2 regions of the Streptomyces cinereospinus genome follow, and region 1 is predicted to be linked to the other one. Evidence: riboswitches for the same ligand, from Rfam matches in the RefSeq annotation. Region 1 holds a riboswitch; the other holds the start of a gene.
The links. Region 1 has a riboswitch for cyclic di-AMP ahead of ACFF45_RS28390 (transglycosylase family protein). Riboswitches for the same ligand answer to the same signal wherever they lie in the genome.
Positions count from the first base shown of each region.

Region 2: it holds a riboswitch for cyclic di-AMP, as region 1 does, so the genes downstream of both, ACFF45_RS17615 (M23 family metallopeptidase) here and ACFF45_RS28390 (transglycosylase family protein) in region 1, are expected to answer to the same signal.

Region 1 covers NZ_JBHMCY010000071.1:25,543-31,209, reverse strand. Annotated here, with positions in the region: gene ACFF45_RS28410 (Ppx/GppA phosphatase family protein) at 1-345, opposite strand, end outside; gene ACFF45_RS28405 (DUF501 domain-containing protein) at 342-959, opposite strand; gene ACFF45_RS28400 (FtsB family cell division protein) at 983-1,459, opposite strand; gene eno (phosphopyruvate hydratase) at 1,570-2,850, opposite strand; gene ACFF45_RS28390 (transglycosylase family protein) at 3,114-3,830, opposite strand; cyclic di-AMP (ydaO/yuaA leader) riboswitch at 3,835-4,014, opposite strand; gene ACFF45_RS28385 (transglycosylase family protein) at 4,201-5,373, opposite strand; gene ACFF45_RS28380 (cytochrome P450 family protein) at 5,548-5,667, opposite strand, start outside.
Region 2 covers NZ_JBHMCY010000031.1:13,124-18,790, forward strand. Annotated here, with positions in the region: gene lhgD (L-2-hydroxyglutarate dehydrogenase) at 1-103, shown strand, start outside; gene trmB (tRNA (guanosine(46)-N7)-methyltransferase TrmB) at 370-1,170, shown strand; gene ACFF45_RS17610 (PrsW family intramembrane metalloprotease) at 1,226-2,545, shown strand; gene ACFF45_RS17615 (M23 family metallopeptidase) at 2,623-3,672, opposite strand; cyclic di-AMP (ydaO/yuaA leader) riboswitch at 3,685-3,863, opposite strand; gene ACFF45_RS17620 (PP2C family protein-serine/threonine phosphatase) at 4,055-5,176, opposite strand; tRNA gene ACFF45_RS17625 (tRNA-Met) at 5,645-5,667, opposite strand, start outside.

The DNA.
Region 1 (5,667 bases):
GGCCTCCTCCTCGCCGGTGATGACCTCGGGCTCGACCCCGAGGATGTCCACCACCCCGCGGACGAAGTCGTCCCGGTTCTCCGCGTCGCGGGAGGCGGAGGTGGCGACGAAACGGACCCGCTCGGCGCCGTGCCGCTCGATGACCGCGGCGTACTCACGGCAGGCCGCGAAGGTCCGCTCCAGCGCCTCGGGGGCCAGCCGCCCGGTGCGGTCGACGCCCTGGCCGAGCCGCACGACGGTCATCCGGCGGTCCAGGTCGGTCAGTTCGCCGGTCTCCGGGTCGGCGTCGGCGACCAGGAGCCGGATGGAGTTCGTACCGCAGTCGATGGCGGCCACACGGGTCACTTTCCGTCCTCCTCGGCGTCGGCACCGGCGTCCAGGGGCCGGGCGGCGACGTGGCCGGACTCGTCCCCGTCGGCCTCCCCGTCCGCGCCCCGGGGCGGCCCCGGGACCGTCACGCACGGCCCCTTGCGCCACCACTCGGGCAGCATGGCCAGCGCCTCGTCGCCGAGCGGGTTCACGCCCGGCCCGGCGGCCAGGCTGTGCGCCACCAGCACGTGCAGGCACTTCACCCGGTCCGGCATGCCGCCCGCGCTCGGGAAGCCGGTCAGCTCCTCGATCTCGTCGCGGCGCCGGACGTAGTCCTCGTGCGCGGCACGGTACGCGGCGGCGAGCTCGGGGTCGCTCTCCAGCCGGGCCGTCATCTCCTTCATGACACCGTCGGCCTCCAGGGTGCCGATGGCGGACGAGGCCCTGGGGCACGTCAGGTAGTAGAGCGTGGGGAAGGGCGTGCCGTCGGGCAGCCGCGGGGCCGTCTCCACGACGTCCGGCTGCCCGCAGGGGCAGCGGTGCGCGATCGCGCGCAGCCCGCGCGGCGGCCGGCCGAGCTGCTGCTTGAAGGCCTCGACGTCCGCGTCGGTGGGCTCGGTGCGCGGGGTGGGCGGCGGGGGCGTTTCCATACCTGTCTTTCGGTCTGTGTCGTTCACTGGCCGGCGGCGTCGGACTTGTCGACGCCGTCCCAGACGTTCGCGTACCAGGGGCGGTCGGCCGCGCCCAGGTCGGTGCGGGACTGCCTGGCCGCGTCCGGGTCGATCACGATGTACCCGGTCTCGCCCGGCATCACGTAGTGCAGCCGCTGCCGGATCTGCTGCTCGGCGTACGCGTCGTCCTGCCAGCGCGCCTTGAGGTCGCGCAGCTCCTCGACCCGCTCCTCGGCCTGCCGCTGCTGGCGCCGCAGATCGGCGATCTCGGCCCGCTGGGCGACGTACTGCCTTATCGGGTAGGCGAGCGCGACGACCAGGGAGCAGACGACGAGGGCGAGCAGGGCCGCGCGGCCGGTGAGCCGGGAGCGGCGGGCCTGGCGGCGGGTCTGCGAGCGGTAGACACGGGCCGCGGTCTGCTCGCCGAGCAGCCTGAGCCTGGTCGCGGTGGAGAAACGGTCGCGTTCCTTCACGGCCATCTGGCTCTCGCCTCCCCATGCCTGCGTGGTGCACACGCGCGTACGTCCCCGCACACGGTACGGGACCGGGTGCGGGGACGTACGGACGACGCTGCCTGTGCGGGCGTCGCTCAGCCCTTGAAGCGGGGGAAGGCGCCGCGGCCGGCGTACACCGCGGCGTCGTCGAGGATCTCCTCGATGCGCAGCAGCTGGTTGTACTTGGCGACGCGCTCGGAGCGGGCCGGGGCGCCGGTCTTGATCTGGCCGCAGTTGGTGGCGACGGCCAGGTCGGCGATGGTGACGTCCTCGGTCTCGCCGGAGCGGTGGGACATCATGCACTTGAAGCCGTTGCGCTGGGCCAGCTCGACGGCGTCCAGGGTCTCGGTGAGCGAGCCGATCTGGTTCACCTTCACCAGCAGGGCGTTGGCCGCGCCCTCCTCGATGCCGCGGGCCAGGCGCTCGGGGTTGGTGACGAACAGGTCGTCGCCGACGAGCTGGACCTTGTCACCGAGCTTGGCGGTGATGGTCTTCCAGCCCTCCCAGTCGTCCTCGAACAGCGGGTCCTCGATGGAGACGAGCGGGTACGCGTCGACGAGCTCCGCGTAGTACTCGGTCATCTCGGCCGCCGAGCGCTCCTTGCCCTCGAACGTGTAGACGCCGTCCTTGTAGAACTCGGACGCGGCCACGTCGAGCGCGAGGGCGATCTGCTCGCCGGGGGTGTAGCCGGCCTCCTTGACGGCCTCCAGGATGAGGTCCAGGGCCTCACGGTTGGAGCCGAGGTTCGGGGCGAAGCCGCCCTCGTCGCCGAGGCCGGTGGCCAGGCCCTTGCTCTTCAGGACCTTCTTGAGGGTGTGGTAGACCTCGGCGCCCCAGCGCAGGGCCTCGGAGAAGGACTCCGCGCCGATCGGGGCGATCATGAACTCCTGGATGTCCACGTTGGAGTCGGCGTGCGAGCCGCCGTTCAGGATGTTCATCATCGGCACCGGCAGCAGGTGCGCGTTCGGGCCGCCCAGATAGCGGAAGAGCGGCAGGTCGCTGGCCTCGGAGGCGGCGTGCGCGACGGCGAGCGAGACGCCGAGGATGGCGTTGGCGCCGAGCGAGCCCTTGTTGTCGGTGGCGTCCAGGTCGAACATGGCCTGGTCGATCAGGCGCTGCTCGGTGGCGTCGTAGCCGACCAGCTCCGGGCCGATCTGCTCGATGACGGCCAGGACGGCCTTCTCGACGCCCTTGCCGAGGTAGCGGTCGGGGTCGCCGTCGCGGAGCTCGATGGCCTCGAAGGCGCCGGTGGAGGCGCCGGACGGGACGGCGGCACGACCCGTGCTGCCGTCGTCGAGGCCGACCTCGACCTCGACCGTGGGGTTGCCTCGGGAGTCCAGGATTTCCCGGGCTACGACGACGTCGATGGACGGCACGAGCATCTCCTTCGTGGATGTGACGCGGTGAGCAGGACCGCAGCGGCTCTGCGAGACGAGCCTAACCGGCTCCGTGCGATCGGCCAGCCGGTCGCCCATCTCGTGGACGGAACCGAGAGTAAATTGTTTCCGAACCAAACAAAGACATCGATGCCCAACAGTGACACAAAGAAATCCCCGCCCTGGCGCGTACGGGGGAACACGCACCGGGGCGGGGAGCCCGTGGGGACGGGGGGAGCCCGCACGGGAGACTCGGCGGCGGACTACTGCAGGTGCAGCTGCTGGCCCGGGTAGATGAGGTCGGCGTCCTCGACGATGTCCTTGTTCAGCTCGAACAGCTTCTCCCAGCCGCCCTGGACGTCGCGGTCGGCGGCGATGGTGCTGAGGGTGTCGCCCTCGACGACCTCGTACTCGCCGTCACCCTTCTCGACCTTGTCGCCGGCCGGCGTGGTGACCGTCTCCCCGGCGGCCGGGCGGTCCTGCGAGCGGGAGGCCGGCTGCTCCTCGGTCGCCCGCGTGCCGGCGCCGGCGCTCTGCTCGGTGCCCTGCTCGGCGCTCTGCTCCGTGCTCTGCCCGGTGCTCTGGGTGGAGCCGCCGCCATAGGGGGCGTTCGACAGGCCCGTGCCGCAGACCGGCCAGGCACCCTTGCCCTGACCCGCGAGCACCTTCTCGGCGATCTGGATCTGCTGCTCCTTGCCGGCCTGGTCGGCCGTGGCGGCGAACTGCGTGCCGCCGTACGCGGCCCAGGTCGACGCGGAGAACTGCAGACCGCCGTAGTAGCCGTTGCCGGTGTTGATGGCCCAGTTGCCGCCGGACTCGCACTGGGCGACGGCGTCCCACTCGGCGGCGGTGGCGGCGGAGGCGCTGCCGGCGGCCACCAGCGGGGCGGCCACGGCGGCGGCACCGGTGACGCCGACGGCGGCGATGGCGCGGACGGTCCTGGACGGACGACGGTGCTTGCCCTTGCTGGAGAACAGCATGGTTGGATCCCCTCACCGACGCCTGCGAGGTGAGCTGTCGGGTTCGGGCCGGTTGAGTTGCCCGGCCACACCTCCGTGGGAGGCGTGGCTTCACCCCTAGCCGGTTCCGGCGCTGAGTCTCCTCAACCGCCGGGCCCGGCACTTACCTTGGGTCCCCCGCTCCTGCCTACGGCGCTTGACGCGACGACTGTTCCCGGACGGCCGCTGGCAGGATTCGGCGTTGCGGCAACCGGGGCCCGCGTTGGCGAGCGGTCATGACCGTAGACAGGTGATCGGCCGGATATCAAAGACGATCAGCATTTCTGAGACTCATCCCACACTTTCGCCGTATCGGACATTCGGCTCGAAGTGTGACATGAACTCCCGTCACCTAGGGGCGTTTTCCGGACTGGTGTCCGGCTCGTCCCGGTGACTGCCCGGCATCCTGCCCGACGCCGATGTCCAGCGTCTGACCGGGGACGATGAGGTCGGGGTCGGTGCCGAGGGAGTCCTTGTTCCCGGCATAGAGGGCGGACCATCCGCCCTGCACGCCAAGGGAGTCGGCGATGCCCCAGAGGCTGTCGCCCTCCCGGACGGTGTACGCGCCCTCGACGGCCGCACGGGCGGTGGCGCCGTCGCGCGAGGCATGCCGCCCGGCGGACTCGCCGGCACGGCCGCCGGCCAGGTCTTCGTTCGCGCTTCCACCACGGTGCCGGCCGACGCTCAGGGCGCCCGTATCGGTGAGGTTCGAGGTGCTCGGCGTGTTCGACGGCACGTCAGCCGACGGAGAGGACGGGAGGAATGCGCCCGATTCGGAGGATTGGGTGGGTTCGGGCGAGGGGGTGGATCCGTCGCCGGACCCGGCGGAGGAGGAGGGGGTGGGCGAGGCGGATGCACCGCTACCGGCAGACGGGGTCGATGTATCCGCTTCGGCGGACTTGGTGGAGTCTGTGCGGGAATCGCTGGTACTGGATCCCTTGGTCCTCTTGGAGTCCTTCGTGCCCTTGGAGTCCTTGGAGCCCTTGGTGCCGCTTGAGGTGTCGGCGCCGTCGTCGCCGGAATGGGTGCGGCCGGACGAGTGGGACAATCCGAGCGAGTGGGACAGCTCGCTCGAACCGTCGGGTCTGGAGGGCAACGGCGTACTGGACGCGTCACCGGCCACGCCGGTGTCGACCTGGGCCGAGGCGGAGTCCGTGTCGAGCCCCACGAGCGGGCCGCAGGTCGCCCACGCGCCGACGCCCTGGTCCGCGAGGACCTTCTCGGCGACGGCGATCTGCTGCGAACGGCTGGCCAGGTCCGCGCTCGCGGCGTAGGTGAGGCCGCCGTACTTCTCCCAGTCCCGCTGGGAGAGTTGCAGCCCGCCGTAGTAGCCGTTGCCCGTGTCGGCGCTCCAGGAGCCGCCCGTCTCGCACTCCGCGACCCGGTCCCAGGTCGTTCCGTCGGCCGCGCTCGCGCCGGAGGCGCCGAGGAGGGGGATGGCGATGGCGGAGCCGGTCACTCCGGCCGCGACGACAAGAGCGGGTGCCTGGCGGGGGCGACGGTGACGACCGTTCCCGGAGAGCATGCGGGGGCCTTTCACGAGACAGCGGGGACCTGCGCGGCGAGTGGTGCCGGGGCGCCACGCTGATGGGTGAACGTATCGGCAGACGATCACTTGTCACAAGTTCATGCCGCGCAGATCACGTGAAGATCACAGACTTGAGAGCGTGTCACGTTGGTGCCGGTGCCCGGCGTTTGCTCAGGGGGAGGGCGTGAATTCCACCGGCAGGGTCCGCAGTCCTCGCATGATGAGCCCGCCGCGCCAGCGCAGTTCGTCCGGATCCACCGCGAGTCGCAGGTCCGGGAGGCGGGTGAGGAG
Region 2 (5,667 bases), on a different contig from region 1:
GGCCGTGCACGTGCTGAACGCCCCGTCACCCGCGGCGACGGCCTCCCTGCCGATCGGCCGGGAGGTGGCCCGCCGGGCACTGACCGCACTGGGCCGCACATGAGCCCCGTCACTCGCCCGCACGCCCGGATCCCCGTCACCCGACCGAACACCCGGATCACCGGCCCGAACCCCGTCACCCGCCCCAGCACCCGAATCCCGGACCCGAACCCCGTCACCCGCCCCAGCACCCGAACCCCGGACCCGAACCCCGTACGCGCCGCCGGTCGAGGCACACGCCCCGCACGGCCGCCCGAGCGGCCGGGGCCGCCGTCCCGGGGTGCGGGCCCGGCCGCGTCCGCGACCGCACCCCGTAAAATCGAACCCACTGTGTCTGACTCCCTGAACACCCCCGCAGCCCCCCACCACACCCCTGAGGGCGCTTTCCGCCCTGCCCGGGCCAAGGGCGAGCCGCGCTTCCCGGACGGTCCCCGGGCGGACCCCGCCGGTTCGCACTTCGAGCGGCGGATCCGGAGCTTCCAGCCCCGGCGGAGCCGGGTGACCGCGGGGCAGGCGGACGCGTTGCAGCGGCTGTGGCCGCTGTGGGGGCTGGACATCGACGGCCGGCGGGTGCTGGACCTCACCGAGCTGTTCGGCAACGGCAACCCCGTCGTGCTGGAGATCGGCTTCGGCATGGGCGAGGCCACCGCGCAGATGGCCGCCGCCGACCCGGACACCAACATCCTCGCCGTGGACGTCCACACCCCCGGCCAGGGCAACCTGCTCAACCTCGCCGACCAGGCGGGCCTCCGCAACGTCCGGGTGGCCAACGGCGACGCGATCATCCTGCTGCGCGAGATGCTCGCCCCCGTCTCGCTCGACGGGCTGCGCGTCTTCTTCCCCGACCCCTGGCCGAAGAAGCGGCACCACAAGCGCCGCCTGATCCAGCCGGAGTTCCTCACCCTCGCCGCCGGCCGCCTCAGGTCCGGCGCCCTCCTGCACTGCGCGACCGACTGGGAGCCGTACGCCGAGCAGATGCTGGAGGTGCTCACCGCGCACCCCGCCTTCGACAACACCCGGCCCGACGGGGGCTTCGCCCCCCGCCCCGCCTTCCGCCCGCGCACCCGTTTCGAGGGCCAGGGGCTGGACAAGGGGCACGCGGTGAACGACCTGCTCTTCCGCCGCGTGTGACGGTCAGCCGGAAAACCTGCCCTTGTTCGAACCTTCCCTCGTTAGGGTCAATGCCGTGGTGACCAGTACCCCGTACCCGACGCATCCCGGCGTTCCCCCCGGCGGCCCCCTGCGGCACGCCCACTGGTGGCAGCGGCGGTGGGTGCGGTACGGCGCGCTGATCACGTTGCTGGCCCTGTCCGGACTGGTGATCCTCGCCCTGGTCCGCGAGCAGACCGGCACCGAGGGCTTCCTGGTCGGCCTCGGCCTCGCGGTGCTGCCCGTACCGCTGCTCGTAGCCGCCTTCCGCTGGCTGGACCGGGTCGAGCCCGGCCCCTGGCGGAACCTGCTCTTCGCCTTCTCCTGGGGTGCCTGCGCGGCCGCGCTGATAGCGATCGTCGCGAACAGCTTCGCGACCCGCTGGATAGCGACCGCGACCGCCGACCCGGCCGGTGCGGACACCTGGGGCGCCACCGTCATAGCCCCGGTCGTCGAGGAGTCCGCGAAGGCCGCCGCGATCCTGCTGCTCTTCCTCTTCCGGCGCCGCGAGTTCACCGGCATCCTCGACGGCGTCGTCATCGCCGGCGTCACCGCCACCGGCTTCGCCTTCACCGAGAACATCCTCTATCTCGGCACCGCCTTCGGCACCGACCAGCTCGCCGGCCACAGCGGCATCGCCTCCGTGACGGCCGCGACCTTCTTCGTGCGGGTCGTGATGTCGCCCTTCGCGCACCCCCTGTTCACCGTGCTCACCGGCATCGGCTTCGGCGTGGCCGCGCTCGCCGGGGAGCGCCAGCGGCTGCGCCGGGCCCTGCTGCCACCGGCCGGACTGCTGCTGGCGATGGGCATGCACGCCTTCTGGAACGGCTCGGCCACCTTCGGCGACTACGGCTTCTTCGCGGTGTACGGCGGCTTCATGGTGCCCGCGTTCGGGCTGCTGACCTGGCTGGTGATCTGGACGCGGCAGCGGGAGCTGCGGACCGTCCGCGAGGAGCTCCCGGCCTATGTCGTCGCGGGCTGGCTCGCGCCCGCCGAGCCGTTCGCCCTCGGCTCGATGCGGGCCCGCCGGCTGGCCCGCGAGTACGCCGGGCACCACCTGGGCAGACCGGCCGCCCGGACGGTCGCGCAGTACGAGGCGTACGCCACGTCACTGGCCTTCCTGCGGCACCGGGCCCGCCGGGGCCGCGCCCGCGCGGACTTCGCCCTGCGCGAGGGCGAGCTGCTGCGGGAGCTGTGGCACCGCCGGGAGACCGCCCGCCCGGCGCTGGAGTACGCGGCCCGGGTGACCGCCCCGCCGGTGCCGGTGACGATGCCGCCGGTGTACGGCTGGGCACCGGCGCACGGGCCGTCGGCGCCCCACCCCGCCCACCCCGCGTACAACCCCTACCGGTCGTAGCGCCCGGGGGCGGACAGCCGGAAACGGCGGCGCTGACGTCGGGGGGCGTCAGGACCACCGGGTCCGGGAGAGGCGTGTCAGACGGTGAGGCCCTTGCTCTGCAGCCAGGCCAGCGGGTCGATGCCGCCGCCTCCGCCGGTGTGCACCTCCAGGTGCAGGTGCGCCCCGGTCACGTTGCCCGTCGAGCCGACGCGGCCGATCACCTCACCGGTGGTCACCTGCTGACCGACGCTGACGCCGATCGACGACTGGTGCGCGTACCAGATCTCGGTGCCGTCGTCGAGGGTGAGCACGGTCTTGTAGCCGTACGAGCCGTTCCAGCCGGCCTCGGTGATGGTGCCGCTGTGCACGGCCTTGATGGGTGTGCCGGCCGGCGCGGCGAAGTCGAGGCCCGTGTGGTAGCCGGACGACCACAGCGCACCGGCCTGGCCGAAGGTGGAGGTGAGGGTGTACGAGGAGGTCGGCAGCGCGTACAGCCTGGCCAGCGCGGCGAGGCGCTCGGCCTCGGCCTTCTGGCGGGCCTCCTCCTCGGCCTTCGCCTTGGCGGCGGCGGCCTTCTCCTCGGCCTCCTTCTCCGCCTTGGCCGCGGCATCGGCGGCGGCCTTCTCGGCGGCGGCCAGGGCGTCCGCGGCGGCCTTGCTCTCGACCTGCTCCTGCTGCTGCTCGGCCTGCGCCATGATGCGGGCGCGCAGGGCCTCACCGGCGTCGGTGGTGCCTTCCGCGGTGTCCGCGTCGGTGGTGCCGAGGCTGCTGAGCGGGGTGCCGGCGGCCTCGGTGGTCTCGGAGCCGGTGTCGTCGTCGGTTATCAGCGCGCCGACGGAGGGCAGGTCCGGCATGGAGATCGAAACCGGCGGCTTGCCGCTGTTCGCGCTGGCCATGCCGCCCGCGCCGACCGCGGCGATGACGCCGACGCCGAGGACGGTGGAACTGCGGGCGAGCCCGCCGCCGCGCTGCTTGCTGACGCGGTGCCGGCCGCGTACGGGACGGACGGTCTCCGCGGTGGGGTTCCACTCCTCCCACGGGCCCTCGTCGGCGCGCGGTGCGCCGTAGACGAACGTGTCGGTGCTGTCGTCGGTGCGCTGGCCCGGCACGAACGGGGCAGGGGGGACAGGCCGGTTGGACGCCACGTGGGCGTACTCCTTTCCTTCCTTCTCGCCTACCGGGTTAGCTGACGGGTTCGGAGCAGGAAGGTCTCCTACGCGCGTAATCAAGCCGTACTGGTACGGCGGCATACGCCCGATTCACCCCAAGGTGGTGGTTCCCCGGTTCCCTTGTGCGGCCGGTGAGGGCCCCGCGCGGGATTCGGCGCGTGCGCACGGAGCCGCCTCTGGTGACGGCTGGGACGACCGCGCTGCGTTATCGGACGTTAATAGAACCGGGGCCTGATTTCCAAGCCGTTCCACTTGATCATTAACGAATCCCGCCCGGACGTACAGGCCATGCACGGCGAAAACCGGGCGAGTTGACCGGCATTCAGTACCGTTCCCGTATCTGACTGTGTGTCAGTTGTTATGCGGAGGGCGTTTGTTCGCTCACACCCGGTGACGGGCGCCGGACGGCGAGCAGGGCCATGTCGTCGGTGGCCCCGCCCCCGCTGTGCCGGCGCACGTCGTCGGCCACCACGCACAGCAGTTCGCCCGGCCCGCCGAAGGTGCGGCCGGCCAGCCGGGCCGCCGGGTCGTAGAAGACGCCCTGCGCGTTGCGGGCCTCGGACAGGCCGTCGGTGTAGAGCAGCAGCGTCGCCCCGCCCGGGAAGCGGGACTCCTCCGCGCGGTCCGGCCAGACGCCCAGCTCGCCCATGCCGAGCGGCAGCGCCGGGTCGCGCGCGGACAGCGGGCTCACGGTGCCGTCGGCGTACAGCATCAGGGGCGGCGGATGGCCCCGGTTGAGGATCCGCACCACCCCGTCGCCGTGCGGGATCTCGGCGAGTACGGCGGTGGTGAAGCCCTCGACGGCGTCGATCCCGTCCCGCCGCGTGCCCTCGCGCGCCAGCGCCCGCTCCAGCCGCTGCGCCACCGTCTCCAGCGTCGCCTCGTGCTCGGCGGCCTCCCGGAACGCCCCGATGACCACCGCGACCGCCGCCACCGCCCCCATGCCCTTGCCGCGCACGTCCCCGACCACCAGCCGGATGCCGTACGGGCTGTCCTGGACCGCGTACAGATCACCGCCGATGAAGGCGTCCGCCTGCGCGGCCTCGTACCGCGCGGCGATCTCGAATCCGCCGATCCGTTCCGTCGGTTCCGGCAGCACCGCGAGCTGGGCGGCCTCGGCGATCTCCCGGGCCGAGTCGAGGAGGGCGTTGCTGCGCCGCACGAGCGCGTTGATGAGCACGGCGAGGACGGCCACCGTCGCCACGGTGACCAGCTCGGTGAGCGACTCGACGTGCAGCAGGGTGCCGGCCGCGAGGTCCAGCGCGACGCCCAGGATGACGGCGGCGACGCCGGTGAGGATCGTCGCGCGGCGGGACAGCAGCGGGGCGGCGATCAGGGGGGCGGCGGTGAACAGGGGGGCGGCGGTGAAGCCGCGGGGGGTGAGGTAGTCGTAGCAGGCGCCGATCACGAGGAGCAGGGCGGGGAGGGCGCGGGCGATGGTAGGGGCGTGGGAGACGGGTCGTTCCTCGGCGGGGGGCACGGGGGGTACCGGGGGCACGGGGGGGGGGGGGGGGGGGGGGGGGGGGGGGGGGGGGGGGGGGGGGCGCGGCCGGGACGGCCCGCGCCGGAGGACCCGCCGGGACGGCCCGCGCCGGGCGCGTCGCCGGACCGGCCTGCGTCGGGCGCGTCGCCGGACCGGTCCCTGCCGGGCGCGTCGCCGGACCGGTCCCTGCCGGGCGCGTCGCCGGACCGGCCCGCGCCGGGCGCGTCGTCGTCAGGGACGGGGTCGTCGGGGCCCTGGCCGCCGGCTCTGGCGTACGGCCGCTCTCCTTCTGCCTCCGCAGGCCGCACTGTCCTCTCCCACCACGCAGGTCACCGCACCTGTCCAGAGTTCCCGGGACCGGGGCACGGGACCAGCCGGGCGCGCCGACCGGGTGAGAGCGAAGAAGCCGGCGGAAACGACTCGGGGCCGGAATCCATGATCTGGATTCCGGCCCCGGGCCTTCAGTAGCGGGGACAGGATTTGAACCT